DNA from 3 places in the Lentzea sp. NPDC058436 genome. Region 2 is predicted to be linked to each of the others. Evidence: riboswitches for the same ligand, from Rfam matches in the RefSeq annotation. Region 2 holds a riboswitch; each other region holds the start of a gene.
The links. A riboswitch is a leader RNA that binds a small molecule or an ion and turns the genes downstream of it on or off. The one in region 2 is predicted to bind glycine.
Positions count from the first base shown of each region.

Region 1: it holds a riboswitch for glycine, as region 2 does, so the genes downstream of both, gcvH (glycine cleavage system protein GcvH) here and gcvP (aminomethyl-transferring glycine dehydrogenase) in region 2, are expected to answer to the same signal.
Region 3: it holds a riboswitch for glycine, as region 2 does, so the genes downstream of both, gcvT (glycine cleavage system aminomethyltransferase GcvT) here and gcvP (aminomethyl-transferring glycine dehydrogenase) in region 2, are expected to answer to the same signal.

Region 1 is NZ_JBHXLF010000013.1:155,753-165,388, reverse strand. Features, by position in the region: gene ACFWN2_RS33530 (ABC1 kinase family protein) at 1-1,225, shown strand, start outside; gene ACFWN2_RS33525 (hypothetical protein) at 1,222-1,626, opposite strand; gene ACFWN2_RS33520 (TVP38/TMEM64 family protein) at 1,697-2,347, shown strand; gene ACFWN2_RS33515 (TROVE domain-containing protein) at 2,838-4,427, shown strand; gene ACFWN2_RS33510 (winged helix-turn-helix transcriptional regulator) at 4,505-4,858, shown strand; gene ACFWN2_RS33505 (nucleoside-diphosphate sugar epimerase/dehydratase) at 4,855-5,385, shown strand; gene ACFWN2_RS33500 (L-serine ammonia-lyase) at 5,372-6,736, opposite strand; gene gcvH (glycine cleavage system protein GcvH) at 6,780-7,163, opposite strand; glycine riboswitch at 7,228-7,320, opposite strand; gene ald (alanine dehydrogenase) at 7,545-8,657, shown strand; gene ACFWN2_RS33485 (TetR/AcrR family transcriptional regulator) at 8,713-9,393, opposite strand; gene ACFWN2_RS33480 (MFS transporter) at 9,404-9,636, opposite strand, start outside.
Region 2 is NZ_JBHXLF010000003.1:901,337-910,972, reverse strand. Features, by position in the region: gene ACFWN2_RS18010 (MerR family transcriptional regulator) at 34-576, shown strand; gene ACFWN2_RS18005 (bifunctional nuclease family protein) at 701-1,174, shown strand; gene ACFWN2_RS18000 (MerR family transcriptional regulator) at 1,479-2,045, shown strand; gene ACFWN2_RS17995 (Clp protease N-terminal domain-containing protein) at 2,133-3,101, shown strand; glycine riboswitch at 3,158-3,253, shown strand; gene gcvP (aminomethyl-transferring glycine dehydrogenase) at 3,409-6,303, shown strand; gene ACFWN2_RS17985 (hypothetical protein) at 6,314-6,496, opposite strand; gene ACFWN2_RS17980 (class I SAM-dependent DNA methyltransferase) at 6,510-7,115, opposite strand; gene ACFWN2_RS17975 (maleylpyruvate isomerase family mycothiol-dependent enzyme) at 7,125-7,784, opposite strand; gene ACFWN2_RS17970 (DUF3224 domain-containing protein) at 7,787-8,164, opposite strand; gene ACFWN2_RS17965 (helix-turn-helix transcriptional regulator) at 8,214-9,185, shown strand; gene ACFWN2_RS17960 (aldo/keto reductase) at 9,173-9,636, shown strand, end outside.
Region 3 is NZ_JBHXLF010000015.1:254-9,889, forward strand. Features, by position in the region: gene glyA (serine hydroxymethyltransferase) at 297-1,562, opposite strand; gene gcvT (glycine cleavage system aminomethyltransferase GcvT) at 1,576-2,670, opposite strand; glycine riboswitch at 2,767-2,858, opposite strand; glycine riboswitch at 2,859-2,949, opposite strand; gene ACFWN2_RS34370 (DUF3817 domain-containing protein) at 2,995-3,297, opposite strand; gene ACFWN2_RS34375 (hypothetical protein) at 3,312-3,692, opposite strand; gene ACFWN2_RS34380 (transcriptional regulator) at 3,786-4,277, opposite strand; gene ACFWN2_RS34385 (hypothetical protein) at 4,442-4,621, opposite strand; gene ACFWN2_RS34390 (CaiB/BaiF CoA transferase family protein) at 4,958-6,082, opposite strand; gene ACFWN2_RS34395 (acyl-CoA dehydrogenase family protein) at 6,079-7,215, opposite strand; gene ACFWN2_RS34400 (GNAT family N-acetyltransferase) at 7,322-7,756, shown strand; gene ACFWN2_RS34405 (acetyl-CoA C-acetyltransferase) at 7,812-9,014, shown strand; gene ACFWN2_RS34410 (3-hydroxyacyl-CoA dehydrogenase NAD-binding domain-containing protein) at 9,018-9,636, shown strand, end outside.

The DNA.
Region 1 (9,636 bases), on a different contig from region 2:
GCAGGTGCACCGCGCCGTGCTGAAGTCCGGCGCCGAGGTCGTCGTGAAGGTGCAACGGCCGGACGTGCGGGCGACCGCCGAGGGTGACCTCGACATCGTGTCCCGGCTGGCCGAGACCCTGCAGCGCACGCGGTGGGGCTCCGCGCTGGGGATCAGGGACCTCGCCGCCGGGTTCGCGGCGGCGTTGCGCGAGGAGCTCGACTTCAAGATCGAGGCCCGCAACATCACGGCCGTCGCGGCGGCGTCGGACTCGTCCGTCGGACTGCCTCATGTCCACATGTCGACTTCGCGCGTGCTCGTCATGGACCGGCTCGACGGCGTGCCGTTGCGCGGCGCGTCCGAGGACGAGGGGCTCGCACGGACGTTGCTGCGGTTCGTGCTGCGCCAGGTGATGCTCGACGGCGTCTTCCACGCCGACCCGCACCCCGGCAACGTGCTGCTGCTCAGCGACGGCCGCCTGGGCCTGCTCGACTTCGGCTCGGTCGGCAGGATCGACTCCGCGCTGCGCTCGGCGTTGCAACGGCTGCTGCTCGCGATCGACCGCAGCGACCCGGCGGGGCTCACGGACTCGCTGCTGGAGCTCACGTCCCGGCCGGAGGACATCGACGAGCAACGGCTGGAGCGCGCCCTCGGCCAGTTCATGGCGCGGCACCTCGGCGCGGGCATGCGCCCGGACGTGGAGATGTTCGGCGACCTGTTCCTGATCGTGTCGCGGTTCGGCCTGAGCATCCCGCCGGAGATCGCGGCGGTGTTCCGCGCGCTGGCGACGCTGGAGGGCACTCTCGCGGTGCTCGCGCCGGGCTTCAACATCGTGGTCGAGTCGCGGTCGTTCGCGACCGAGCAGATCACCGAGCGGCTCACGCCGGAGTCGGTGAAGCGCACGATGGCCGAGGAGCTCCAGGCCGTGCTGCCGATGCTGCGCAGGCTGCCGAGGCGGATCGACCGGATCACCGGCGCGATGGAGCAGGGACGTCTGAGCATGTCGGTGCGGCTGTTCGCGGACGAGCGCGACCGGTCGTTCGTCACGAGCCTGCTGCACCAGGTGATGCTGACGGCGCTGGGCGCGACCGCCGGCGTGATGTCGGTGCTGCTGCTCGGCTCGACCGGCGGGCCGCAGATCTCGCCGGACGTGGGGCTGTACCAGGTGTTCGGCTACAACCTGATGATCATCAGCGTGCTGCTGGGTTTGCGGGTTGTTGTCGCGGTGTTCAGGCCGCGTTCCTAGAACTGCCTGCGGTAGACCGAAACGTCGTCGCGCCACACCCCGAACTGGTCGGGAGCGGACTGGACGACCGTCATCTCGTTGAGGTGCCCGAGCACCCGCCACGCCCGCGCAACCGCTTGCGCGCCCGCGTAGGCGATCGTGCAGAACCGGCGCGGCTCGACGACCGTCCGCACGCGGTCGACGTGGCCGACGCTCATCGGCGTGTCCTGCCACAGGTCCAATGTGTACCCGGTCCGGATGGGGTCGCCGGACCCCAGGACACCCTCGATGCTCACGACCAGACGGTCGTTCTCCAGCCTCAGGTCGTAGTGACCGCTCCTCGGAGGCGTACCGCCGGTGTACGCGGAGCGTGCCGGGTCGAGCACCCAGTGCCCCAGAAAAGGCACGAGATCGTCACTCATGTGTGTCCCTTCGCGGAACCTGCGCCACTGGCGGATTGTCCGGCGGATCGACGTGGGCGACCATCACCCGATGAGTTATGAGACGGGCGTCCGGTGGAAGTGGATACCGGCCGTCGTGCTCGGCTTCGTGTTGCTGAGCTGGATCGTGTTCGAGGCACTCGACCTCATCGACTTCGACGGTGTCGTGACGTGGGTGCGCGGCATCGACCCGGTGTGGGCGGCGGCGGCGATCTTCGCCCTGCTCGTCGTGGACGTGCTGCTACCAGTGCCGTCCACCCCGCTCATCGTGCTGGCGGGAACGGCACTCGGCCTGCCCCTAGGACTGGCACTCGCGATCGTCGGATCCCTGGGTTCCTCAGCCGCAGGGTACGCCCTGGGGCGGTTCGCGGGCCCGCTCCTGGTGCGCCGGGTGGTGACCATCGAGGAGCTGACCGAGATGCGGCGCTGGGGCCGTCAGTTCGGGCCCTGGTTCTTCGGCGTGGCCCGCGGCATCCCGATGATGGCGGAGACCGTGTCGGTGTCCGCGGGGGTGTCCAGGGTGTCGTTCCGGACTTTCATGTCGTACACGCTCATCGGAACCCTGCCGATCTGCGCCGCGTACGTGTTCGCCGGATCGAAGGCCGACACCGTCGAGCAGATCGTGATGATCAGCGCCGCCGGATTCCTGTTGACGGTCGGCCTCTTCTACCTCCTGCGCCGGCTCGTGAAGGCGGCGCCTTAGGAAAACCCTTTGCGCGGTGTGGTTGTATGAATGAGCGCCCGGTGCGCAGTGGAGGGTTACTTCCGGTGAATTCTCAGGTTCAACTCCTGAGGCCGGCTCCGGCCGGTCTCTGCTCACCTCGGTGAGCACGTCACCTTCCACGATTTGATCTCGGGCGTCCAAAACTCCACATCGGCTTCGAAATCAATTCGCTGGCGCGGTGTGGTTGCATTGAAATCGCACCCGGTGCGAAAGTCCACGGTTACTTCATTCGAGTTGAAACCAGACCGTGGGCGCGTTTGACCTCGGGAGCGCACAACTTCACACGTGTCCGGTGCGAAGCAGAGGGTTACTTCCACTGTTAATGGGCGGGTTGCGGGTTCGAGTCCCGTCAGTCGTTCGGCGGCTGTAGCTCAACTGGCAGAGCAGCAACGTACCTTCCGCGACTTTGATCTCGGACACGTGTGGAGTTCGTGGGCTCCCCTTTTGTTTCTCCGAGGGGGAAGAGCCGATGGCGAAGTTCAACATCTTCCGCGCACGTCCGGCGGGCACCAGCCCTGTCGCCACGGCGCCCGAACCGACCGCCCGCACCTACGAGGGCGGCGACGGCTACGCGCGCGACACGAAGTCCGAGCTGTTCCTGCTCGCCGTGTCGAACATGGGCGGCGAGGACACGTTCTACGAGTCCGGCCGCAAGCGCGACAACCGCTTCGCCGCGCTCGTGCACTCCGCGGCGCTCGCGGATCCCGAGTGGACCGCGCGCCTGCTCAAGTGGCTGCGCAGCGAGGCGAACATGCGCACGGCGTCCCTCGTGGGCGCCGCGGAGTTCGTCCTCGCGCGCCTGGTCGCCGAGTCCGACGCGGGCGTCACCAACCGCGCCGTCGTGGACTCCGTGCTGCAGCGAGCGGACGAGCCGGGCGAACTCCTCGCGTACTGGACCGGCCAGAACGGCCGCCGGGTGCCGAAGCCGATCAAGCGAGGCATCTCGGACGCCGTCCAGCGGCTCTACGACGAGCGCGCGGTCCTCAAGTGGGACAGCGACGCCCGCGGCTTCCGCATGGCCGACGTGCTCAACCTCGCGCACCCGTCGCCCGGCGCGTCCTGGCAGGGCTCGCTCTTCCAGTACGTGCTGGACCGCCGCCGCTCCCCCGACGTCGAGGTGCCGGAGGCGCTACGCGTGGTCGCGGCACGGCGTGAGCTGATGGCGTGGCCGCTGGAGCAGCGCCGGGCGTTGTTCTCGCGTCCCGACGCGGCCGACGTGCTGCGCTCGGCGGGGATGACGTGGGAGGCCGTGGCGGGATGGCTGCAGGGCCCGCTCACCCGTGAGGTGTGGGAGGCGCTGGCGCCGTCCATGGGATACATGAGCCTTTTGAGAAACCTCAGGAACTTCGACGAGGCCGGCATGTCCGACGAGGCGGCGGCCGCCGTCGCGACGCGTCTGGCCGACCCCGGCCAGGTCGCGCGCTCGCGGCAGTTCCCGTTCCGCTTCCTGTCCGCGTACGAGGCGGCGCCGAGCCTGCGCTGGGGCCACGCCCTGGACCAGGCGCTGCAGGCGTCGTTGAGCAACCTGCCCGCGCTGCCGGGCCGTTCGCTGGTCCTGATCGACACCTCGGCGTCGATGACGGGCGGCGCGATCTCGGCGCGTTCGAAGGTCACCCCGGCCAAGGCCGCGGCGGTCTTCGGCGTGGCGCTGGGCGCGAAGGGCGAGCAGGTCGACGTCGTCGGGTTCGCGGACGGCACGTTCCGCCACGACGTCGCGCGCGGGGCATCGGTGATCCGCGAGGTCGGCCGGTTCCTCGAGCGGATCGGCGAGGTCGGGCACGGCACCGACATCGTCGGGTCGCTGCGGCGCTCGTACAAGCGGCACGACCGCGTGTTCATCATCTCGGACATGCAGACGATGTCCGGGTACTACGGCAACGGCGTCTCGGACGTCGTGCCGGCGCACGTGCCGATCTACGGCTTCAACCTGGGCGGGTACCAGCACGCCGCGTACGCGACCGGAAAGGCCAACAGGCACGAGTTCGGCGGCCTGACGGACGCGACGTTCCGCATGGTCCCCCTTCTCGAAGCAGGTCAGAACGCCACCTGGCCGTTCTGACGGTGTGAGGGTTCTCCTGACGCGGAGAACCCTCACACTTACTATCAGTAAGCGTCCCCACCAGCTATGATGTCGACATGGAGTACAACGTGTTCGCGAAGGCGTGCCCGTCACGTCCCTTGCTGGAGCACGTCACCGGCAGGTGGGGCGGCCTGACGATGGGCGTGCTCGTCGACGGTCCGCTGCGGTTCAACGAGCTGCGCCGCCGCGTCGACGGGGTCAGCGAGAAGATGCTGTCCCAGACGCTGCAGGCGCTCGAACGCGACGGCCTCGTGCACCGCGACGCGCAGCCCACGAACCCGCCGCGGGTCGACTACAGCCTCACGCCGCTCGGCCGCGAGACGGCGGAGCGGTTGCTGTCGTTGATCCACCTGCTGGAGGCGCGGATGCCCGACGTGCTGGACGCGCAGAAGGCGTACGACGCGCGTTGAAGGGCTGTGGGCTCTGCTGGACCGAGGCCGAACTGGCGCTGCTCGACGGTGATCCGGCGCTCGTGCCGGACAAGGTCGTGTGGCAGTTCGCCTGGGAGGTCGAGGACCACTTCGAGCCCGAGGAGTACGGGCCTGCCTGGCGCCGGCTCGGGTACCGGGTGATCGGTCTGCTGGACGACGATCCCGACTCCCGCCTCACCATGGGACTGACGTGGGCGGGCTGGCAGGACTGGCCGGAGGCGGAACGCACCGCGCTGTACGAGCAGGTCACCGACGTCGTTCTGCGTGCAGCGGCGGACGAAAATCGCCTGCGCGACCTCGGTGAACTGCTCCAGGCGGCCGCGCAGCTCGACCAGAGCCTGACGCCGTGGCTGCGGCTGGCCGACACGCTCCCCGACGAGGTCGTCGAGCACCTCGCCGAGGAGTGGTCGGACGTGAACAGTGCGAACAGCACGTTCGGCACGTGGTTGCGCTGGACCGGTCCCACGCCTCAAGAAGAGGTCGAGGAGTGGCTCAGCACTCGATGACGTTCACGGCGAGCCCGCCGCGTGCCGTCTCCTTGTACTTCACCGACATGTCCTTGCCGGTGTCCCGCATGGTCTTGATGACCTTGTCGAGCGACACGAAGTGCGAGCCGTCACCGCGCAAAGCCATGCGCACGGCCGTGATCGCCTTGATGGACGCGACGGCGTTGCGTTCGATGCACGGGATCTGCACCAGTCCGCCGATCGGGTCGCACGTGAGGCCGAGGTTGTGCTCCATGGCGATCTCGGCGGCGTTCTCGACCTGTTCGGGGGTGCCGCCGAGCACCTCGGCGAGTCCGCCGGCGGCCATCGAGCAGGCAGAGCCGACCTCGCCCTGGCAGCCGACCTCGGCGCCGGAGATCGACGCGTTCTCCTTGAACAGCACGCCGATCGCGCCCGCGGTCAGCAGGAACCGGACGACGCCGTCGTCGGACGCTCCCGGCACGAACTTCGTGTAGTAGTGCAGGACCGCGGGGACAATGCCGGCCGCGCCGTTGGTCGGTGCGGTGACGACGCGGCCGCCTGCCGCGTTCTCCTCGTTGACGGCCAGCGCGAAGAGCGTCACCCAGTCCATGACCCGCAGCGGGTCGGTGACGAAGTGCTCGCCCTCCAGGCGTTTGCGCATCTCGGCGGCACGGCGGCGGACCTTGAGGCCGCCGGGCAGGACGCCGTGCTCGGTGCAGCCGCGTTCGACGCACTCCTGCATGACGTGCCAGATGTGCAGAAGTCCTTCGCGGACCTCGGTTTCCGTGCGCCACGACAGCTCGTTGGCCATCATGATCTCGCTGATCGACAGGCCGGTCTCGCGGCAGCGCGCGAGGAGCTGGTCGCCGGTCAGGAACGGGTGCGGCAACGGCGTCGAGTCGGGCTTGATCCGGTCGGTGCCGCTGGCGTTCTCGTCGACGACGAAACCGCCGCCGATCGAGTAGTAGACGGCGTGCTCGACCGACTTGCCGTCCGCGAACGCCTCGAAGCTCATCCCGTTGGGGTGCAACGGGAGTGACTTGCGGCGGTGCATGACGAGGTCGCGGTCGTGCACGAAGCCGATCTCGTGCGTGCCGCCGAGCTTCAGCCGTCCGCTGGAGATGATCTCCTCGACGCGACCGGCCGCGACGGCGGGATCGACCTCCTCCGGGAGGTTGCCTTCGAGGCCCAGGAACACGGCCTTGGGGCTGCCGTGGCCGTGCCCGGTCGCGCCGAGCGAGCCGAACAGCTCGACGTGCACGCGGTCCACTGTGGACGTTCGGTCGCCGAGCTTGTCGACGAACATGGCCGCCGCGCGCATCGGGCCGACCGTGTGGGAGCTGGACGGTCCGATGCCGACGGAGAACAGGTCGAAAACGCTGATCGCCACTGATCAGTCCTTCGTGGTGGTGGAGCGGTCAGTCAGGCGCATGTCAGTCGGTCTTGGTGAGCTCGGCGTACTTCGCCGCGGTCAGCAGGTTCTCGGCCGACTCGACGCGGACCTTGAACAGCCAGCCGGCGCCGTACGGGTCGGTGTTCACGACCGCCGGGTCGTCCACGACGGCGTTGTTGACCTCGATGACCTCACCGGTGACGGGCGAGAAGAGGTCGCTGACGGACTTGGTCGACTCGAGCTCGCCGCACACGGCGTTGGTGACGACCTTGGTGCCGACCTCAGGCAGCTGCACGTACACGATGTCGCCCAGCGCGTCGGCAGCGTACTCGGTGATTCCGCAGGTCAGCGGGTCCTGGGTGCCCGGCGTCCAGTCGACCCACTCGTGCTCGACGGTGTAGAGCAGGTTCTCGGGGAACTCCACGGCGCGACTCCTCTGGCTGTGACGGGTCAGGACAACTAGCGCCCCCTCCGCCGTGCAGAGTTGCCTACCCCGAGCGGTCTTGCTGCCTGAGAGTGTGCGGGAGCTTGCCCCTTCGGCGCCCCGACCAGTTCGTCGAGGTCTCTCCCACTCGGGTTCTGACGCTTTCGCGCCGCGGCCGGTGTTCAGTTCTCGGCGCGCACGCTATGTGCGGTCCCCGCCGGGTGTCAACGCCGGACGGGCGCGTGGAACGCGAACCACGTTCAGGTCGCTCTGTCCCAAGTGAACAATCCAGCTGGTACCGGATAGTGCTATCTGCACAGTGACATGACCTTGCGACTGGCTCACATTGTGAGATGTCGGCCACCGAACGGAGGAGTCATCGTGCGGATCGCAGTCCCCCGCGAGATCAAGAACCACGAGTACCGCGTCGCTCTCACCCCTGCCGGTGCGCACGAGCTGACGAGCCGCGGGCACGACGTGTTCGTCGAGCAGGGTGCCGGTCTGGGCTCCGCGATCACCGACGAGGAGTACCTCGCCGCCGGTGCCAAGATCCTCGCGACCGCCGACGACGTGTGGGCGGAGGGTGACCTGGTTCTCAAGGTCAAGGAGCCCATCGCCGAGGAGTACCCGCGTCTGCGGGCCGGCCAGACCCTCTTCACGTACCTGCACCTCGCCGCCGACAAGCCGCTGACCGAGGCGCTGCTCGCGTCCGGCACCACGGCCATCGCCTACGAGACCGTGCAGCTGCCGAACCGCGCGCTGCCGCTGCTCGCCCCGATGTCCGAGGTCGCGGGCAGGCTCGCCCCGCAGGTCGGCGCGTTCAGCCTGATGAAGCCCTCCGGCGGCCGCGGCGTGCTGCCCGGTGGCGTCCCCGGTGTCGCCCCGGCCCGCGTGGTCGTGATCGGCGGCGGCGTGGCGGGGGTCAACGCCGCCACCATCGCCGTGGGCATGGGCGCGGACGTGCAGATCCTCGACACCAACGTCGACCGCCTGCGCCAGATCGACGCCCAGTTCCAGGGCCGCCTCCGCACGCTCGCCTCGAACTCGTTCGCCATCGAGCAGGCCGTCCGCGAGGCCGACCTGGTCATCGGCGCCGTGCTCGTCCCCGGTGCCGCCGCGCCGAAGCTCGTGTCGAACGCGCTGGTCGCGGACATGAAGCCGGGTTCGGTGCTCGTCGACATCGCCATCGACCAGGGCGGCTGCTTCGAGGACTCCCGCGCGACCACGCACGCCGAGCCGACCTACGAGGTCCACAACTCGGTGTTCTACTGCGTCGCGAACATGCCGGGCGCCGTCCCGCGCACGTCGACCTACGCGCTGACCAACGTGACGCTGCCGTACGCGGTCGCGCTGGCCGACAAGGGCTGGACGCAGGCGCTGAAGGACGACCGTTCGCTGGCCCTGGGCCTGAACGTCCACGCCGGTCAGCTGACCAACGGCCCGGTGGCCGAGGCGACCGGCCTCCCGCACACGCCGCTGGAGAGCGTCGTCTGAAGACCAACTGAATGAATGAGGCCCCCGCACGCGTGAATCGCTGCGGGGGTTTCGCCTACCTGAGGGCGGCGACGCGCGCCTTGATGCCGTCGATCACGCAGTCCAGCCCGAACTCGAACTGGCTCTCCAGCGACCAGATCTCCTGCTCGTCCAGCATCCTGACGTAGTTCGGGTGCTTGTCCCGGTACAGGTCGGCGATCTTGGCCAGGTCCGGCGGCGGGGAGTCCATCCCGCCGCGGGCGATGAAGTTGACCTCGGCGATGACGTACCCGACGGCGAAGCTCGACACCGTCGAGACCGACTTGGCCGCCGCCGCGAGGGGCAGACCCGCCCGCAGCATCGGTTCGAACATCGAGTCCGACATCGCCACCGCCTTGGGGCCGATGCTGTTGAACTCGCCGATGTTCTTGACCCACCACGGGTGCTTGTGCGCGATCTGACGCATCGCGTGCATCATCCCGCGCACCGCGGTCTCCCAGTCGTCGTCCGGCCCCGGCAGGGGGAACTCGCCGTAGACCTCGTCGAGGCACAGCTCGATCAGCGCGTCCTTCGTCGGCACGTGCCAGTACAGCGACATGGGGGCCGCGCCGAGCTCCGCGGCGAGCCTGCGCATGGACAGCTTCTGCAGACCGTGTTCGTCCAGCATCTCCATCGCCTTGCGGACGATCACCTCACGGCTCAGGCCGAGGGGCTGGCCGCCGCCGGGCCTGGGTTTGCTGAACCACACGCTCTCCACGTCGACGATCCTATGCACGCCGGAGCAACACGCTGGCCACAACACCTCCCAGGAACACCGCGATCGCGCCGATCACGAGGCTGACGGTCATGCCGTTCGAGAACGCCTCGCGCACCACCGCGACGTCCGCGCCGCTGTGCAGGGCCTCGGACAGCGAACGCCCCGGCACGCCGTCCGGCAGCGAGGCCGCGAACCGCGCCGACAGCAGCGCGCCCAGGACGGCGATGCCGAACGAGGACCCCA
Region 2 (9,636 bases):
CGGCCACAACGCGGGGACTCGAGCATCGGAGCTGTGCTCGCACAGCTTCGTCCCGAGTTCCCCGACGTCACCATCTCCAAGATCCGCTTCCTGGAAGCGGAGGGGCTGGTCCGCCCGGCACGCACCGCCTCCGGCTACCGCCAGTTCAGCGTGGCGGACGTCGAGAGGTTGCGGTTCGTGCTGTCCGCACAACGGGACAGGTACTTACCGCTCAAGGTGATCCGCGAGCAGCTCGCCGCCGTCCCGGAGGACGCGGCGTCGGTCTCCCGGATCGAACTGCTGACCCAGACCGGAACCAGCGCCGACCAGCTGTCCCAGCTGGAGCGCGACGGTCTGCTGCGTCCCGGCCCCGGTGGCCGGTTCACCACCGACGACATCACAGCGCTCCGCACGATCCGGCTGATGACCGGTCTCGGCGTCGAGCGCGAACACCTGCGCGCGGTCCGCGCGGCAGCGGATCACGAGGTCGTCGTGCTGAACTCGTTCTCAGATCCTGAGACGGTGCGGGAATTGGCTGACCTCTTCACCTCGTTGCACACGTTGTTGGTGAGAGCAGGGTTGCGGCAATCATCTTGATCACGTTCTGCCCGCAACGATTGAGCACACGGCCCGCTTGGCGGGTAGCGTCGAACGCATACGCCGGGGGATGCTCGGAGACGAACCGGGTACTCCCCAACGAGTCAGAGGGAGGCGAGACCCGATGAGTGAGATGCGCGTCGTGGGCGTCCGGGTGGAGCTGCCCCAGAACCAGCCGATCCTCCTGCTGCGGGAAACCGAGGGCGAGCGGTACCTGCCGATCTGGATCGGATCCGTCGAGGCCACGGCGATCGCGCTCGAGCAGCAGGGCGTGCGTCCCGCGCGTCCGCTCACCCACGACCTGTTGAAGGACGTCATCGGGGCGCTGGGACGCAACCTGGAGCAGGTGCGGATCACCGACCTGCAGGAGGGCACGTTCTTCGCGGAGCTCGTGTTCGACGGCGACGTGCGGGTGTCCGCGCGGCCGTCCGACTCGGTGGCGCTGGCGTTGCGGGTCGGCGTGCCGATCCACGCCGAGGAGGCCGTGCTCGCCGAGGCCGGCCTGATCATCCCGGACGAGCAGGAGGACGAGGTGGAGAAGTTCCGCGAGTTCCTCGACTCGGTCTCCCCCGAGGACTTCAGGGGCGCGGACACCTGAGTTTCCGGGTGTGTCGCACTGCGTCTCGTTAGGGCACGAGGCAGTTCGTTTGGACGTCCCTCCATCGGACTACTTACGGTCGTTTTGACCGCTAAACGATCACTAAACGTCACCTGAACGTGCTAGTTCGGGTGACGGTGTGACTCTCCACCTGAGGTTGAGGGTCGACACTCCCCGCGCGTCGCGTTGACCTGCCCTCGGACCGGTCCTACCGTCGAACTCGAGTGGACGTCGCCGCGCCGTGAAAGCGGACGCGGCGGCTTGACGGTCATGAGTTTCGTGGCCGTTCCGAGGGGAGGCAGGCGTGGTCGAGGAAGCGCCCTTGAGGGCCGAATCCGGGCTGCAGGGTGAACTGTTCCCGGACTCCTCGCTGCCGGACGAGCTCGTCGGTTACCGAGGACCCGCGGCGTGTCAGGTCGCGGGCATCACGTACCGGCAGCTCGACTACTGGGCACGGACCGGGCTGGTCGCGCCGACGGTGCGGATGGCGCACGGCTCCGGCAGCCAGAGGCTGTACTCCTTCAAGGACATCCTGGTCCTCAAGGTCGTGAAGCGGCTGCTGGACACCGGTGTCTCGTTGCAGAACATCAGGGTGGCGGTCGACCACCTGCGCCGACGCGGCGTGCAGGACCTGGCGAAGATCACCCTGTTCTCCGACGGCACCACCGTCTACGAGTGCACCTCACCGGAAGAGGTCGTTGATCTGCTGCAGGGCGGTCAGGGCGTGTTCGGCATCGCGGTGAGCGGTGCGATGCGCGAGATCTCCGGCACGATCCACGAGTTCCCGGCCGAACGAGCGGACGGCGTCGAGATCGCCCCGATGACCGAGGACGAGCTGACCCGCCGCCGTCGCGAGCGCGCCACCGGCTGACCGGCCCGACGACCGTGGCCGACTGGCGCCGTGGGATGGCCGGTCGGCAGAAGCGAGCGGAACCGCTGCGCCCCTAGCGTTCTCCGCATGACGCACACCCCCTCCTATCAGGTCGTGAAGGTGCTGGAAGCGGCGGCGCAGCGCGCGGTGCGGCTGGAGTTCGGCTTCGTCGGCACCGAGAACCTGCTGATCTCGCTGATCGACACCACCGGGCCCGGCCGCAAGCTCGGCGTGAAGTCGCTGCGGGCCCAGGCGATGGCGCGGGGGACCGAGACCTGGGCCGACGACGACGGCGGTGTCGTTCCCGAGGCTCATCCGGACGTCACGGCGTTGCTGAACGTCTCCTGCGACCGCCTCGCCCTGGAGACCGTGCCGCCCGTCAGCCGTGCGCTGCACGAGTGCCTGCTCGCGGCGTTCGCCCAGGCCGGCGACGGCGTGCTGACCACGACCCACCTCTCGCTCGCGTTGCTGAAGCAGCGTTCCGGACGTGCCGCCGACCTGTTCCTGCTGCGCGGAGTGGACGTCGAGGCGACGGCCGCCGCCGTACGAGCCGATGCCGCGCGACCCCACGCCGAGGTCGAGGAGGCGAGGGCCGTCCGGTTGCTGCGCAAGGCGGGCGCGCTCGAAGGGGACGCCGGCGGCGGGTACGTGCGCTGGCTGATGCGCCTGGTCGCGAAGGGTCAGGGACTGGGCGGCCCGCTGCTGACCGTCGTGCGCGCCGAGGCCCAGCTCCTCGCCGTGGCCGCGAAGCGCGACTTCTCGTCCCGCGACCTCGTGGAGGCGGTGCTGACGGTCGACCACCACCTGAAGGTCGCGGGCCGCAGGCTCAAGCCGGAGTTCGAGTCGGACGGCGCGGCGGCGTTGCGCGAGGCCGGAGTGGACCCGGCGGCGTTGCCGGAAGGCGGTTCGGTCGACCGCGCGGTGGAACGCGCGAAGCTCGTCGCGGCCCGGCGCGGTGACGCCATCGTGAGCACCCGGCACCTGCTCGCGGCGGTGCGCGACGACCCGGCGGACCCCGTCGCGGGAGCGCTCGCCGGTCTCGCCACTGAGACGTAGGTCGCGTCCCTAGCGACTACCCGGGCTGCCTGCGGGTATTCTTCTCGGGTAGTCGCTGAACTCAGGCGGGAGAGACCGGGTCACGAGCCCGGCGCCGAAGGAGCAAGTCCCTCCCCGGGAACCTCTCAGGCATCCAGGACCGCCAGAGCGAGACGCCTCTGGAAAGTGGACTCCCGCAAGGGAATCCCGCCGACGGTGAAAGCCCGTTCTCGCAACGGGTGAACCTCTCAGGCGCCCCAGCCGGGGTACGGACAGAGCGGGGAGGGCACAGGACCAGTGTGCCCGCAGCCACCCCCGGAGGCGTTAGATGACGCAGGACCGCATTCCGCTCGCCGCTCTCGAGCACGGCACCCCGTTCGCCGACCGCCACGTCGGTCCGCGCCCCGCCGAACTCGCGCGCATCCTCGACGTCATCGGCGTCGGATCGCTGGAGGAACTGGCGCAGCACGCGGTTCCGTCGTCCATCCACGAACGCGACCTCGTGCTGGACCTGCCCGCGCCGGCCACCGAGACCGAGGCGCTCGCGGAGCTGCGTGAGCTCGCGTCGCAGAACCGCCCGATGACGCAGATGATCGGCCTCGGCTACTACGACACCGTGACGCCGGGCGTGATCCTGCGCAACGTGCTCGAAAGCCCCGCCTGGTACACGGCCTACACGCCGTACCAGCCGGAGATCTCGCAGGGCCGCCTCGAAGCGCTGCTGAACTTCCAGACGATGGTGGGCGACCTGACGGGCCTGCCGACCGCGAACGCGTCCATGCTGGACGAGTCGACCGCCGCCGCCGAGGCGATGACGCTCGTGCGCCGCGCCGGCAAGTCCAAGTCGAACAAGTTCGTCGTCGACGCCGACACGCTGCCGCAGACGCTGGCCGTGATCGAGACGCGCGCCGAGCCGCTCGGCATCGAGATCGTCGTCGCCGACCTGTCGCAGGGCATCGAGGGCCTGGGCCTCGGTGGCGACTTCTACGGCGTGCTGCTGTCCTACCCCGGCGCGTCCGGTGTGGTGCGCGACCAGGCCGGTCTGATCGAGGAGATCCACGCCGCGGGCGCGCAGGCCGTGGTCGTCGCCGACCTTCTCGCGCTGACCCTGCTGCGCGCTCCGGGTGAGATCGGCGCGGACGTCGTCGTCGGCACCACGCAGCGCTTCGGCGTGCCGATCGGCTTCGGCGGCCCGCACGCCGGGTACATGGCCGTCCGGTCCGGTCTGGAGCGTCAGCTGCCCGGCCGTCTCGTCGGTGTCTCCGTCGACGCGGACGGCTCGCTGGCCTACCGCCTCGCGTTGCAGACGCGCGAGCAGCACATCCGCCGCGAGAAGGCCACGTCCAACATCTGCACCGCTCAGGTGCTGCTGGCCGTGATCGCGTCCATGTACGCCGTCTACCACGGCCCCGAGGGCCTGCGCGCCATCGCGACCCGCGTGCACCGCCTGGCCACCGTGCTCGCCACGGGCCTGTGCGAGGCCGGTCTGGACGTCGTGCACGGCGAGTTCTTCGACACCGTCGAGGTCCGCGTTCCCGGTGAGGCCGCCGCCGTCGTCGAGAAGGCCCGCGCGGCCGGCATCAACCTGCGTCTCGTCGACGCCGACGTCGTCGCCATCGCGTGCGACGAGAAGACCACGCGCGCGCACATCATCGCCGTGTGGGAGGCGTTCGGCGTCACCAAGGCCGACGTGGACGCCATCGACGCCGACACCGCCGACGGCATCCCGGCCGACCTGCGCCGCACCTCGGACTACCTGACCCACCCGGTCTTCCACGCGCACCGCTCCGAGACGGCCCTGCTGCGCTACCTGCGCGCGTTGTCCGACAAGGACGTCGCCCTGGACCGCAGCATGATCCCGCTCGGCTCCTGCACGATGAAGCTGAACGCCACCGCGGAGATGGAGTCCATCACGTGGCCGGAGTTCTCGGGCCTGCACCCGTTCGCGCCCGTCGAGGACGCGCGCGGCATGCTGAAGATCGTGTCGGACCTGGAGGCCTGGCTCGCCGAGGTCACCGGCTACGACGCCGTCTCGCTGCAGCCCAACGCCGGTTCGCAGGGTGAGTTCGCCGGTCTGCTCGCCATCCGCGCGTACCACCGCGCCAACGGCAACGCCGCCCGCGACGTCTGCCTGATCCCGTCGTCCGCCCACGGCACCAACGCCGCGTCCGCCGTCATGGCCGGCATGCGCGTCGTCGTCGTGAAGTGCGACGACAAGGGCAACATCGACATGGGCCACCTGCGCACCACGGTCGCCGAGCACGCCGACGACCTGGCCGCGATCATGATCACCTACCCGTCGACCCACGGCGTGTACGAGGACACCGTCCGCGAGGTCTGCGGCCTGGTCCACGACGCGGGCGGCCAGGTGTACGTCGACGGCGCGAACCTCAACGCCCTCATCGGGTTGGCGAGGTACGGCAAGTTCGGCTCGGACGTCTCGCACCTGAACCTGCACAAGACGTTCTGCATCCCGCACGGCGGCGGCGGCCCCGGCGTCGGCCCGATCGGCGTCCGCGAGCACCTCGCGCCGTTCCTGCCGAACCACCCGCTGCAGCCCACCGCGGGCCCGGCCACCGGCGTCGGCCCGATCTCCGCGGCCCCGTGGGGTTCCGCGTCGATCCTGCCGATCTCGTGGGCGTACGTGCGCATGATGGGCGGCGACGGCCTGCGCCGCGCGACCCTGACGGCCGTGGCCGCCGCGAACTACGTGGCACGGCGCCTGGACGAGCACTACCCGGTCCTCTACACCGGCGAGGGCGGCTTCGTGGCCCACGAGTGCATCCTCGACCTGCGCCCGATCACCAAGGCCACCGGCGTGACGGTGGACGACGTCGCGAAGCGCCTCGCCGACTACGGCCTGCACGCCCCGACCATGTCGTTTCCGGTCGCCGGCACGCTGATGGTCGAGCCGACCGAGTCCGAGGACCTGGGCGAGATCGACAGGTTCATCAACGCCATGATCGCCATCAAGCACGAGATCGACCGCGTCGGCGCCGGCGAGTGGCCCGTCGAGGACAACCCGCTGCGCAACGCCCCGCACACCGCGGCCTGCGTGACCGTCGGCGAGTGGAACCACCCGTACACCCGCGAGGAGGCCGTCTTCCCCGCCGGCCAGAGCGCGACCCCGAAGATCTGGCCGCCGGTCCGCCGCATCGACGGCGCGAAGGGCGACCGCAACCTGGTCTGCTCCTGCCCGCCGCTTGAGGCGTACAGCAGCTGATCGAGGGCTTTCAGGCCCCGACGGGACAGGCGTCGTCGCCGCAGTTCTCGTCGGGGCTCAGGCCCGGCTTCGCCAGGTCGTGCTCGAACGCGAAGTGGAAGCAGTCCGGGTGCATCCGCTCGAACAGCGCGAAGTCCTCGGCCTCCAGCTCGACCGTCTCACCACAACGCTGGCACGTCTGTTCGTCCGACACGGTGCAGATCGTCTCACCCGCGCCGGGCGAACAGGATCGCGCCGTCCTCTCCGAGCAGCCACCGCGCCTCGACGGTGAACCCGGCGTCCCGCAGCCACTGCGCCACCCGGTCCGGAGGGCGCAGGTGCACGTTCACCTGCATCGGGTGCCCGCCGTAGCCCTGCGTCTTGAGGTTCGTGCGGTCACCGACGTGGAAACCCAGCTGCAGCAACCCGTCCGGCCGCAACGCGTCGTGGAAGTGCCCGAGCACGACGGGCACGAGCTCGTCCGGCACGTGGATCAGCGACCACCAGGCGAGGATCCCGCCGACCGGTCCGGGCAGCGGGTCCGTCATCGACCCCACCTCGAACCGCAGCTCGGGGTGGTTGCGCCGGGCGAGCGCGATCATCGCGGGGGAGAGGTCGATCCCGGACGCGTCGGCCCCGAGGTCGTTCAGCCGCGCGGTGATGTCACCGGGCCCGCAACCGACGTCGAGGACCGGCCCGCTCACCTCCTCGGCGAACAAGCGCAGCGCCGCCCGCAGGTGGGGCAGACCGGCCAGCAGGTCACGAGTGAGTTCGGCATAGCTGGCGGCAACGGTGTCGTAGGAGTCGCGGGTGTCGGCGAGCCACTCGGTCACGCGGGAAAGCTACTCCTCGAACGGCTCCGGGCGGTGCCGTCCGAACAACGCCAGCGCGGAGATCCACACGTCCGGATCCCCGTCCCAGTCCATCGCCTTGATCTGGTCCGCGGACCGCCGCCCGCCGATGGCCCGCACCAGCTCGAACGACGTCGTCCGCAACGTCCCCGCCGGGTCGCCGTGGCCGAGCACGCGGTCGCCGTGCTCCAGCGTGATCCGCAGCGCAGGCACGTCGTTCTCCCGCATGCGCTTGTCGAGCTCCTGCAACGGCCGCACCAGCGCCGCCCGCACTTCGACGCCGTCCCGGTGACCAGGAACCCCCAGTGCCGCACGGAGATCGTGCTCGTGCGCCACCACCTCGGACACCAGCACCGGCCCCATCGGCGTGTCGAACAACGGCCGGGCCAGGTCCAGGTTCGCGTCCCACTCGGCGAAGGCGTCGGACAGCGAGTTGTCGCGGCGGTCGCGCACCTGCCGTTCGCCCCACTCGCCGGACTCGACACCGTCGAACCGGCGGTCCACGAAGTCGCGCAGACCGCCGGCGAGGTGCGCCACCACGTCCTTGACCGACCAGCCGGGCGTCGCCGCCACGGGCGTCTGCGGGTCACGGCCCTCGACGAGCGAGGTGATCCGCTGCTTGGCCGCGTCGTAGATGGGGGCGTTGGTCATGGTCAGACCTCGTACTCCAGGGTGTAGGTGCCGCTGCCATCCTCCGCCCAGTCGATCGTCACCGCACCTCGCGCGTTCAGGTACCTGCCGGTGCCGTCGACGACCTCGGTGGAACCCTCCACAGCGGACCGGTAGGCGCCGACGTGCCGCAGTACCAGCGTGCCCTCGTCGGTCACGACCTCCTCGATCGCGGTCGTCCACGCCACGTCGTCGCCGTAGTACATGAGGTACCGGCAGCTGCCGACGCCGCTCACGTCACCCGTGTACGAGAACTGGACGTGCGCCTCGGTGAGCTTGCGCCCCTCGACCTCCTTGTAGGACCGGCCGTCCCAGGTCTTCTCGTCCCAGCTCTTCACTTCGATGGTTCCGGTTGCCTTCATGACCGTCACTCTGCTGGCAATTCCTGACAGATCGTGTCAGGTTTGCTCCATGAAATCCGGCAGGCTCCTCCAGGTCCTCCTGCTCCTGCAGTCCAGGGGCCGGATGACGGCCGACGAACTGGCCGAGGAGCTGGAGGTCTCGCCCCGCACCATCTACCGCGACATCGAGTCCCTCTCAGCGTCCGGCGTCCCCGTCTACGCCGACCGCGGCCCGGCCGGCGGGTACCAGCTGGTCGACGGCTACCGCACCCGGCTCACCGGCCTCACCACCGGCGAGGCGCGGTCGCTGTTCCTCGCGGGCCTCCCCGGACCGGCGGAGGCACTGGGGCTGGGGGAGTTCGCGGCCGCCGCCCAGCTCAAGCTCCTCGCCGCGCTGCCGACCGAACTGCGTTCCCGCGCCGAGCAGATCCGCAGGCGGTTCCACCTCGACACCCCGACGTGGTTCCGCGGCGACGAACCCACCGAGCACCTCGCCACGATCGCCGACGCCGTCTGGGAGCAGCGCCGCGTGCGGATGACCTACCAGCGGTGGGGCAACGAGGTCGTCGAACGCGAGGTCGACCCGTACGGGCTCGTGCTGAAGGCGGGCACCTGGTACTTCGTCGGCAGCGGCCGCACCTACCGCGTGTCCCGCGTGCTGACGCTGCAGGCCCTGCCCGAGACGTTCGACCGTCCGGAGGACTTCGACCTCGCGCGCTTCTGGGCCGACTGGTCGGAGCGGTTCGAGGCGCGCATGTACGGCGAACGCGTCACCGTGCGCATGACGCGGTCCGGGCTGGACAAGACCCAGTACCTGCTCAGCGGCTACCAGGCACGCGTGATCCGGGAGCTGGCGCCCGAACCCGGTGAGGAGTTCGGCTTCCCCACCGAGTCGACCAGGCACGCCACGGCTGACCTGCTCAAATTCGGTGCGGACGTGGAAGTCCTGGCACCAAACGAGTTCCGGCGTGAACTGGCCGACATCATCAAGGCGATGCAGGACGTCTACAACGGTGCGAAGCTACCCGCATGGTTCCGCTGATCTCGTTGAACAACGGAGTACGGATCCCTCAACTCGGCTTCGGCGTCTACCAGGTGCCGGAGGACCAGGTGGCCGGTGCGGTCACGACGGCGATCGAGGCCGGTTACCGCAGCATCGACACGGCCGCGGCCTACGGCAACGAGTCCGGTGTCGGCGACGCGATCGCCGGCGTCCCCGGCCTGTTCGTCACCACCAAGCTGCGCAACGCCGACCAGGGCTACGACTCGGCGCTGCGGGCGTTCGACGAGAGCATGCGCCGCCTGCGTCTCGACGTGCTCGACCTCTACCTCATCCACTGGCCGACCCCGAAGCGCGACCTCTACGCCGAGAGCTGGCGCGCGTTGGAGCAGCTGTACGCCGACGGCCGGGTGCGCGCGATCGGCGTCTCGAACTTCCACACCCCGCACCTGCAGCGCCTGTTCGACGAGTTCCCGACCACTCCGGCGGTGAA
Region 3 (9,636 bases), on a different contig from region 2:
CAACGCCACCACCTACGAACAACAAACAGGCAGCCGCCAACGCAACAGGGAGACGACCCACGAAACCGACGCGCCGAAAACGGTCCCCAACAAGAAGGCCGCAAGCTGACGCAGGCGTCCCCCCAAAAGGAAGACCCCCTGAGCCCAAACGCTACTCAGGGGGTCCGACAAGATCAGAAAACACAGAACACGGCGCTCAAACCGCGAACCCAGCCCGAACGCCAACCCGGTCAGCACGCCGCCGAGATCAGAGCCTCACCGAGATCAGCACACCACCGCGCTCAACACCACAGGAATCAGAGCGTCGAGTACAGCGGGTGCTTCGCAGCCAGCACCTCAACCCGCCCCCGCAACTCCTCAACCGCAGCACCAGGCTTCAAAGCCTCGGCGATCACATCCGCGACCTCGACGAAATCCACCTCGCCGAACCCACGCGTGGCAAGCGCCGGCGTACCGATCCGCAGCCCGGACGTCACCATCGGCGGACGCGGGTCGTTCGGAACGGCGTTGCGGTTGACCGTGATCCCGATCTGGTGCAGCACGTCCTCGGCCTGCTTGCCGTCCAACTCGGACGAGACCAGGTCCACGAGAACCAGGTGCACGTCGGTGCCCCCGGTCAGCACCTTCACGCCGGCATCGGCGACGTCGGCCTGCGACAGCCGGTCGGCCAGGATCCGCGCGCCTTCCAGCGTACGGCGCTGGCGGTCGGCGAACTCCGGCGACGCGGCGTGCTTGAACGCCACTGCCTTGGCCGCGATCACGTGCTCCAGGGGGCCGCCCTGCTGGCCTGGGAAGACCGCCGAGTTGATCTTCTTGGCGATGTCCGCCTCGTTCGACAGGATCACGCCGCCGCGGGGGCCGCCGAGGGTCTTGTGGGTCGTGGTCGTCGTGACGTGCGCGTGCGGCACGGGCGACGGGTGCAGGCCCGCGGCCACCAGGCCGGCGAAGTGCGCCATGTCGACCATCAGGTAGGCCTCGACCGAGTCCGCGATGCGGCGGAACTCCGCGAAGTCCAGCTGGCGCGGGTAGGCGGACCAGCCCGCGACGATCAGCTTCGGGCGGTGCTCGGTGGCCAGGCGCTCGACCTCGGCCATGTCGACGCGGCCGTCCGAGTCCGCGACGTGGTACGGGACGACGTTGTAGAGCTTGCCCGAGAAGTTGATGCGCATGCCGTGCGTCAGGTGGCCGCCGTGCGCGAGGTCCAGGCCCAGGATCGTGTCGCCGGGCTGGAGGAGCGCGAACATGGCGGCGGCGTTGGCCTGCGCGCCGGAGTGGGGCTGGACGTTCGCGAAGCCGGCGCCGAAGAGCGACTTGATGCGCTCGATGGCGAGGCGCTCTACGACGTCCACGTGCTCGCAGCCGCCGTAGTAGCGGCGGCCGGGGTAGCCCTCGGCGTACTTGTTGGTCAGCACCGAGCCCTGGGCCTGGAGCACCGAGACGGGCGTGAAGTTCTCCGAGGCGATCATCTCGAGAGTGCCCTGCTGGCGTGCCAGCTCGGCCGCAACGGCCTCGGCCACCTCGGGGTCGTACTCCGCGAGGGAAGCGTTGAACTGGTCGGACATCTGGAAGATCTCCCTACTTGGCGCGCTTGTAGAACGGAAGTGCGACGACCTCGACCGGCTGCTTCTTGCCGCGGACGTCGACCAGCAACTGGGTGCCCGGCTCGGCACTGGCACGGGTCACGTAGGCCATGGCGACGGAGTAGCCGAGGGTCGGGGACAGCGCGCCCGACGTCACCTCGCCCACGACCTCGTCGCCGTTGAGCACCGCGTAGCCGTGGCGCGGGGCGCGGCGCTCGGGGGTCTTCAGGCCGACCAGGACCGAGTCCACACCGGACTCGGCGACCTTGGTCAGGGCGTCGCGGCCCACGAAGTCGCCAGGCTTGTCGAGCTTCACGACGCGGCCCAGGTTCGCGTTGTACGGCGAGAGCGACGTCGTCAGCTCGTTGCCGTACAAGGGCATTCCGGCTTCGAGACGCAACGTGTCGCGGCAGCCGAGACCGCACGGCTTGAGCTCGTGCGCCTCGCCCGCGGACAGCAGCGCGGCCCACACGGCGGGTGCGTCGGCGGGTGCCACGAAGAGCTCGAAGCCCTCCTCGCCGGTGTAGCCGGTGCGGGCGAGCAGCGCTTCGACGCCGGCCACCGTGGACGGGTAGGAGGCGTAGTACTTGACCGTCGACAGGTCGGTGGAGGTCAGCCCCGAAAGGATCTCGACCGACTTCGGACCCTGGATCGCGATCAACGCGTAGTCGGTCGACCTGTCGGTGACGACGGTGTCGAAGCCGGCGGCACGCTCGACGAGGGCTTCGGCCACCACTGAAGCGTTGGAGGCGTTCGCGACGACCATGAACTCCTCGTCGCCGAGGCGGTACACGATCAGGTCGTCGATCACGCCGCCGTCGGCCTGGGTGATCATCGTGTAGCGCGCCTTGCCGACGGCCAGCGCCGAGATGTGGCCCACCAACGCGTAGTCGAGGGCCTCGCCCGCGGCCGGGCCGGTCAGCACGATCTCACCCATGTGCGTGAGGTCGAACAGGCCCGCGGTCGTGCGCACCGCGTGGTGCTCCGCAAGTTCGGACGAGTAGCGCAGCGGCATCCGCCAGCCCGCGAAGTCGGTGAACATCGCGCCGAGCTGCTCGTGCTCGGCGTTCAGAGGCGTGAGGCGGGACATCAGAACGCTCCTCCAGGGTGCGCCGAAGAGCCGGACGCGGCCGGCTGAGGCATCAGAAGAATGACACGGTCCATCGGAGACTCCTCACTAGAGCGAGCCTCCCCCTCTGTCATGAGCCTGAGAGCTTCACCACCGAAGTGGCTTGCACCGTGGGCGAGGCTGCCGAGCAGCCTGCTTTCCAGAGTTGCCTTCGTCGCGCGGTACTTGTACCTGAGAGATTCCGGGGAGGAGTTGCTCCTTCGGCGCTCCCACCGAAGGGAGCTCTCCCGCGCGACATCAACGGCCGTGTTCAGTTGGTAGCCCCAGACGCTAGCAGGCCAAACGTCACAGTGGCACGCCCTGCGCGGTCTTCTCCACCACCTTGCGCTCCGCCCAGAACGACAGGAACGGCACGGTGCCGGCGAGCAGCACCAGGGCGGTGCCCTTGATCGACCAGCGCAGCTTCAGCGCCAGGTCGACGGAAATCACCAGGTAGATGGCGTAGAGGAAGCCGTGGACCGGGCCGACGACCTTCATCGCGCCGTCCATGTCCGCGGCGTACTTGAGCACCATGGCCACGACCAGGAGCAGCAGGAAGACTCCGACCACGTAAGCCATGACCCTGAACCGGGTCAACGCACCCTTCATCTGCCCGCCTTCGCTCAACGACCGTCCCGCGCGTTGAGGTCCGCGAGCATGCGGTTGTAGGCCGCGAGCTCCGCGTCCTCGTCATCGTCGAAGTGCTCGACAGGCGCGGGTTTGACGGCGACAACCGTACTTACCGGCTTCGGAGCAGGCGCAACCGGCTCAGGTGAGAGAGCCGCGTCACGACGCTCACGGGCGAGACGGCGGAACCGCCACACCATGAAGAGCGGGAAGAGGCCGAAGAGCGGCCACTGGAGCACGTACCCGAGGTTCTGGAACGTGCCGCTGGCGGACTCGAAGCGCTGCCACTGCCAGTACGCGAGCCCGCAACAGACGATCAGCGCCGCCAGACAGGCGAACGCGATCAGCACACGCTGGGGAGTAAGGAGGCCGCGCACGACCTCCACACTACTTGGGTGAGGCCTCCGCGAAGAGGAGGCCACCCGTGAGGGGAACTGCAGGGCTCTCGCCTCCGAGAGCCCGTCGACCACTTACGCCACGCCGTCCCGGCGCTGCCTCTGCAGACGTGCGACGCACCAGGCCGCGGCGGAGCCACGACGAAGGTGCTGGAGAACCGTCATCGGTCCCAGGCGCCTCCCGAGATCGGCAGGAGACAGGCCGGCCGCGCGGTAGTCGAGCGCGCGCTGGTCCAACGGGCTGATGCCCGCGTCCCACCACTGCTCGGCCTCGGCGACGTCGCCCACCAGCTGCCAGTAGCTCGCCGCGGCGGCGAGCAGTGCCTCGGGTGCCTCCGGCGCCCGTTTGCGCATCGCGGCCACGTAGGCCGGATCCGCCGAGTCGACCTTGACCAAGCCACGCGACCCACTCCTGCCGCCCCGCTGGACGGGGATGCCAGGCGCCGAGGGGGGAGCCTCCGCGAGCCACGCGTTCTTGATCCGGTTCACCTCCTGCATCTCTGCGTCATCAGACCGTTCAGCCGCCCACTGCTGCAACAGCTCGTGGACCCCGGAGTCCTCGACCATCAATGCCTCCTCGTCGGTCGGGGATCGGCCATTGCAGCGGAAGGTATTCGGTAGGTCTGACAATCGCCAGACCCTGAATCCCCAGAACACCCGTTACCAGTGCGTGATTGGCCTCATTCCACCCGTCCGGCTCAACGCGAACGGCCGAAGATCACCCTCCGTCACTAGGCGAGAGGGGTGGCCGTCCCGAAGAGGCTCCGGACGAAGGTGATGATCGACTCCGCGCCGTCCCGCAGGAAGCCGAGAGCCGTCTGGACCGCCGAGGCGGACTCTTCTGGCCGGGTGATCAGGAGGAACAGCACCAGCGCGACGCCCGCCAGCACTAGCACCTTCTTGAGGTTCACAGGTACCTCTCCGTCCGTGTGGTTCACCGGTCAGGCGGCGGACCGCCCGTGTCACCCGTCATGGTCCCTCATTCACCCTTGCGATGAACAACGACCACGCCCAACTCGCCCTAAGATCCACCAGCGACGCACGCCTGCAGGACGGCCAACGTCACCCGAATGGCGGCTAAAGAGGGGCGTCAACAGCGCCGATGTCCTGGGCACGAGGTGAACACGAGGACCCTCGCATCCCACAGCTTGGAAGAGAGACTGTTGCACCGGGCCTCACCCGGATGCCGAACGTGTCCCATCACGCACCGTCACGCCGTTGTGGCGCAATAAATGCGCTCCCGGGCATTATCCAATTACTCCAGACCGTCGTAGTTCCATAATTCGGGCATCCGCCACACCCATGTCGGCAAGCACTTCCGCGGTGTTCGTCCCCGTCGGAACCGGCGACGTCGGAACGGCGGCGGGAGTGCGGTCGAACCGGGGCGCCGGCGCCGGGTGCAGTGCCCCCGCCACGTCCACGAAGGTGTCGCGGCTCGCGTTGTACGGGTGACGCGCCGCCTCGTCCGGGGTCAGCACCGGTGCCAGGCACGCGTCCGTGTCCCGCGCGAGGTCGGCCCACTCGTCCCTGGACCGCGTCTTCACCGCCGCCGCGATGCGCTCGCGCAGCTCGGGCCAGTTCGCCGGGTCGTTGCGCGAGGGTGCTTCCTCCAGGCCCAGCACGCGCACCAGGTCGGCGTAGAACTTCTCCTCCAGCGCGCCCACCGCCACGTACTGCCCGTCCGCGGCCTCGTAGACGTCGTAGAACGGCACTCCACCGTCGAGCATGTTCTCGCCGCGGCCACCCGACCACATGCCCGCCGAGCGCATCCCGTGCAGGAACGTCGTCAGCAACGCAGCCCCGTCGACCATCGCGGCGTCGACCACCTGGCCGCGCCCGGAGCGTTCCCTCTCGTACAGCGCGGCGAGCACGCCGAGGGCCAGCAGCAGCCCTCCCCCGCCGAAGTCGCCGAGCAGGTTGATCGGGAACGACGGCGGCCCGCCGGCCCGGCCCAGTGGCTCCAGAGCGCCCGCGACGGCGATGTAGTTGATGTCGTGCCCGGCGCGGTCGGACAGGGGCCCGTCCTGGCCCCAGCCGGTCATGCGTCCATATATGAGGCGCGGGTTGCGGGCGAGGCACTGCGCGGGCCCGATGCCCAGGCGTTCGGTCACACCCGGCCGGAAGCCCTCGACCAGCACGTCCGAGCGCTCGACGAGCCCCAGCACCAGCTCGGCGCCCTCCGGCCTGCGGGTGTCGATCGCGATCGAGCGCCGGTTGCGGCCGAGGAAGTCGCCGGGGACGGTCGAGCGGCTTCCCGGCTTGTGCACCTGGACCACGTCCGCGCCGAGGTCGGCGAGCACCATGCACGCGAACGGCGCGGGCGCGAGGCCCGCGAGCTCGACGACTCGAAGTCCTGCCAGCGGCCCGCTCACAGGGACCTCGCGATGATTTCCTTCATGATCTCGTTCGTGCCGCCGTAGATCCGCTGGACGCGGGCGTCGGACCAGGCACGTGCGATCGGGTACTCGTTCATGTAGCCGTAGCCGCCGAAGAGCTGCACGCACTCGTCGACGACCTTGCTCAGCCGGTCGCTCGCCCACCACTTCGCCATCGCGGCGGTCGGCACGTCCAGTTCGCCTCGCAGGTGCTTCTCGACGCACTCGTCGATGAACGCCCTGGTCACGGCCGCCTCGGTGGCGCACTCGGCGAGCTTGAACCGGGTGTTCTGGAACTTGATCAGCTCCTTGCCGAACGCCGTGCGCTCCTTCACGTACTTCAGCGTGAGGTCGACGGCGGCCTCGATGCCCGCGATGCAGCAGACACCGATGATCAGGCGCTCCTGCGGAAGCTGCTGCATGAGCTGGACGAACCCGAGGCCCTCCTGCCCGCCGAGGAGGTTCGCGGCGGGCACGCGGACGTCGTCGAAGAACAGCTCGGCGGTGTCCTGGCCCTTCATGCCGACCTTGTCGAGCACGCGGCCGCGCCGGATGTCGTTCTCCACGACGAGCAGCGAGATGCCGGTGGCGCCCTGCGCGGGGTCGGTCTTGGCCACGACGATCACCAGGTCGGCGTGCACGCCGTTCGTGATGAACGTCTTCGAGCCGTTGATGACGTACTCGTCGCCGTCCTTGAGGGCCTTCGTGCGGATGCCCTGGAGGTCGGAGCCCGCGCCGGGTTCGGTCATGGCGATCGCGCCGACGTACTCGCCGGACGCGAGCTTGGGCAGCCAGCGCCGCTTCTGCTCTTCGGTGCCGTAGGAGTTGAGGTAGTGGGCGACGATGCCGCTGTGGACACTGTTGCCCCACGCGCTGTCGCCGGCCCGTGCCTGCTCCTCCAGCAACACGGCCTCGTGCGCGAACGTGCCGCCACCGCCGCCGTACTCCTCGGGGATGGAGAGGCACAGCAGGCCGAGCTCACCGGCCTTGCGCCACAGCTCGCGGTCGACCTGCTTCTGCTCGGCGAAGCGTTCGGCGTGCGGCGTGACCTCCTTCTCGAAGAACGTGCGCGCGAGCTGGCGCAACTGGTCCAGGTCGCTGTCCATCCACCGCGATCGACGCTCTGCCATGCGGTCCACGAAACCACCGGGCGGTGATCCACGCCATGACCGCCGCGCCAGGCCGTCACCCGAAAAACTGAGCGAAATTCCCACCCCGTCGTCCAGACTGCCCGGTATGCAGATCCATCAGGTCGCGCCGGACGAGTGGCGGTTGTGGCGCGACATCCGGCTGGAAGCGCTGTCGAGCGACCCCGAGGAGTTCGGGTCGACGCTGGCGGTCGAGCAGGAGTACGACGAGACCGAGTGGCGGGAGCGCGCCGCGGAGGGCCTGAAGGTCGTCGCGCTCGACGACGAGCCCGTCGCCCTGGTCGCGGCCACGGCGAAGCCGGAGGGGCTCTACCTCTACTCGATGTGGGTGCGGCCGTCGCACCGCGGCCGCGGGCTCGGCGAGGGCCTGCTCAAGGCCGTGCTGGAGTGGGCGGTGGAGGAGGGCTGGAAGGTCGTGCGCCTGCGCGTGTGGGTGGACAACCTGCCTGCGCGCAGGCTCTACAAGAGGCTCGGGTTCGTCGAGACTGAGGATCCCGAGTACCTGCAGCTCGCGGTGAGCTAATCGGTCACCCTTCACGGTCATGGCCAGCCACCAGCGGCGGGCCTAGCGTGGTGTCATGAGCGAAGCCTTGATCTTCGACGCGGTGCGCACGCCGCGCGGCAAGGGGAAGCGCGGGTCGCTGCACAGCGTCAAGCCCGTCGATCTGGCCGCCGGCGTGCTGCGCGCGCTGTCCGAACGCAACTCCCTCGACACCTCCGCGGTGGACGACGTCGTGTTCGGCGTGGTGTCTCCGCTCGGCGAGCAGGGCGGGGACATCGCCCGCACGGCGGTGCTGGCCGCCGGGTGGGACCAGCGTCCCGCCGGTGTGCAGCTCAACCGCTTCTGCGCGTCCGGCCTGGAGTCGGTGAACCTCGCCGCGGCCAAGGTCGCGTCCGGGTTCGAGGACCTGGTGGTGGCGGGTGGCGTCGAGTCGATGTCGCGCGTGCCGATGGGCTCCGACGGCGGCGCGTGGGCGATCGACCCGCAGACGAACTTCGACCTGTCGTTCGTGCCGCAGGGCGTCTCGGCCGACCTGATCGCGACGCTGGAGGGCTTCTCGCGCACGGACGTCGACGCGTGGGCCGCCCGGTCGCACGCCCGCGCGTTCGAGGCGCAGAAGAACGGCTGGTTCGAACGGTCCGTCGTGCCGGTCGTCGACCAGAACGGCACGGTGGTGCTCAAGGAGGACGAGACGATCCGTCCCGAGTCCACCGTGGAGTCCCTGGGCAGGCTCAAGCCGAGCTTCCAGTTCCACGGCGACCTCGGTTACGACACCGTCGCGATCGACCGCTACCCCACCGTCGAGCGCATCTCCCACGTGCACACGCCGGGCAACTCGTCGCAGATCGTCGACGGCTCGGCCGCGATGCTGATCGGGTCCGCGGCGGCGGGCAAGGCTCTCGGACTGACCGCGCGCGCCCGGATCGTCTCGGTCGCCGTCGTGGGCACCGAGCCGACGATCATGCTCACCGGGCCAGCGCCGTCCGCGCGCAAGGCACTGGACAAGGCAGGGCTCTCGGTCGAGGACATCGACCTGTTCGAGGTCAACGAGGCGTTCTCCTCGGTCGTGCTGAAGTTCCTGCGGGACATGGACATCCCCGAGGACAAGGTCAACGTCAACGGCGGCGCGATCGCGCTGGGCCACCCGCTCGGCGCCACCGGCTGCATGATCCTCGGCACGCTGCTGGACGAGCTGGAGCGCCGGGACCTGCGCCGCGGGCTCGCCACGCTGTGCGTGGGCGGCGGCATGGGTATCGCGACGATCATCGAGAGGGTCTGAGGCATGCCCTTCCACTACGACAAGGACTCCGACGGCATCGTCACGCTGACGATGGACATGTCCGGTTCCGCCAACGTCATGAACGACGAGTACCGCGAGCTGATGGGCGACGCGGTCTCGAAGCTCGAAGCCGACGACATCACCGGCGTGGTCATCACGTCCGCCAAGAAGACGTTCTTCGCCGGCGGCGACCTGAACGTGCTGATCGCGATCACGCCGGAGAACGCCTCGCAGGCGCTGGAAGGCGTCGAGGAGCTCAAGTCCCAGCTGCGCCGGCTGGAGAAGCTCGGCAAGCCGGTCGTGGCCGCGATCAACGGGACCGCCCTGGGCGGCGGGTTCGAGATCGCGCTCGCTTCGCACCGCCGGATCGTGTTGAACGACAACAAGATCCGCGTGGGTCTGCCCGAGGCGACGCTCGGCCTGCTGCCCGGCGGTGGTGGCGTCACGCGCATGGTGCGGTTGCTCGGCGTGCAGAAGGCGTTGCCGTTGCTCATGGAGGGCAAGCAGCTCCGTCCGGAACGCGCGCTGCAGGCCGGGATCGTGCACCAGGTCGTGGAGACGCGCGAGGAACTGATCTCCGAGGCCGTCGCGTGGATCAAGGCGAACCCGGCGCCTTCGCAGC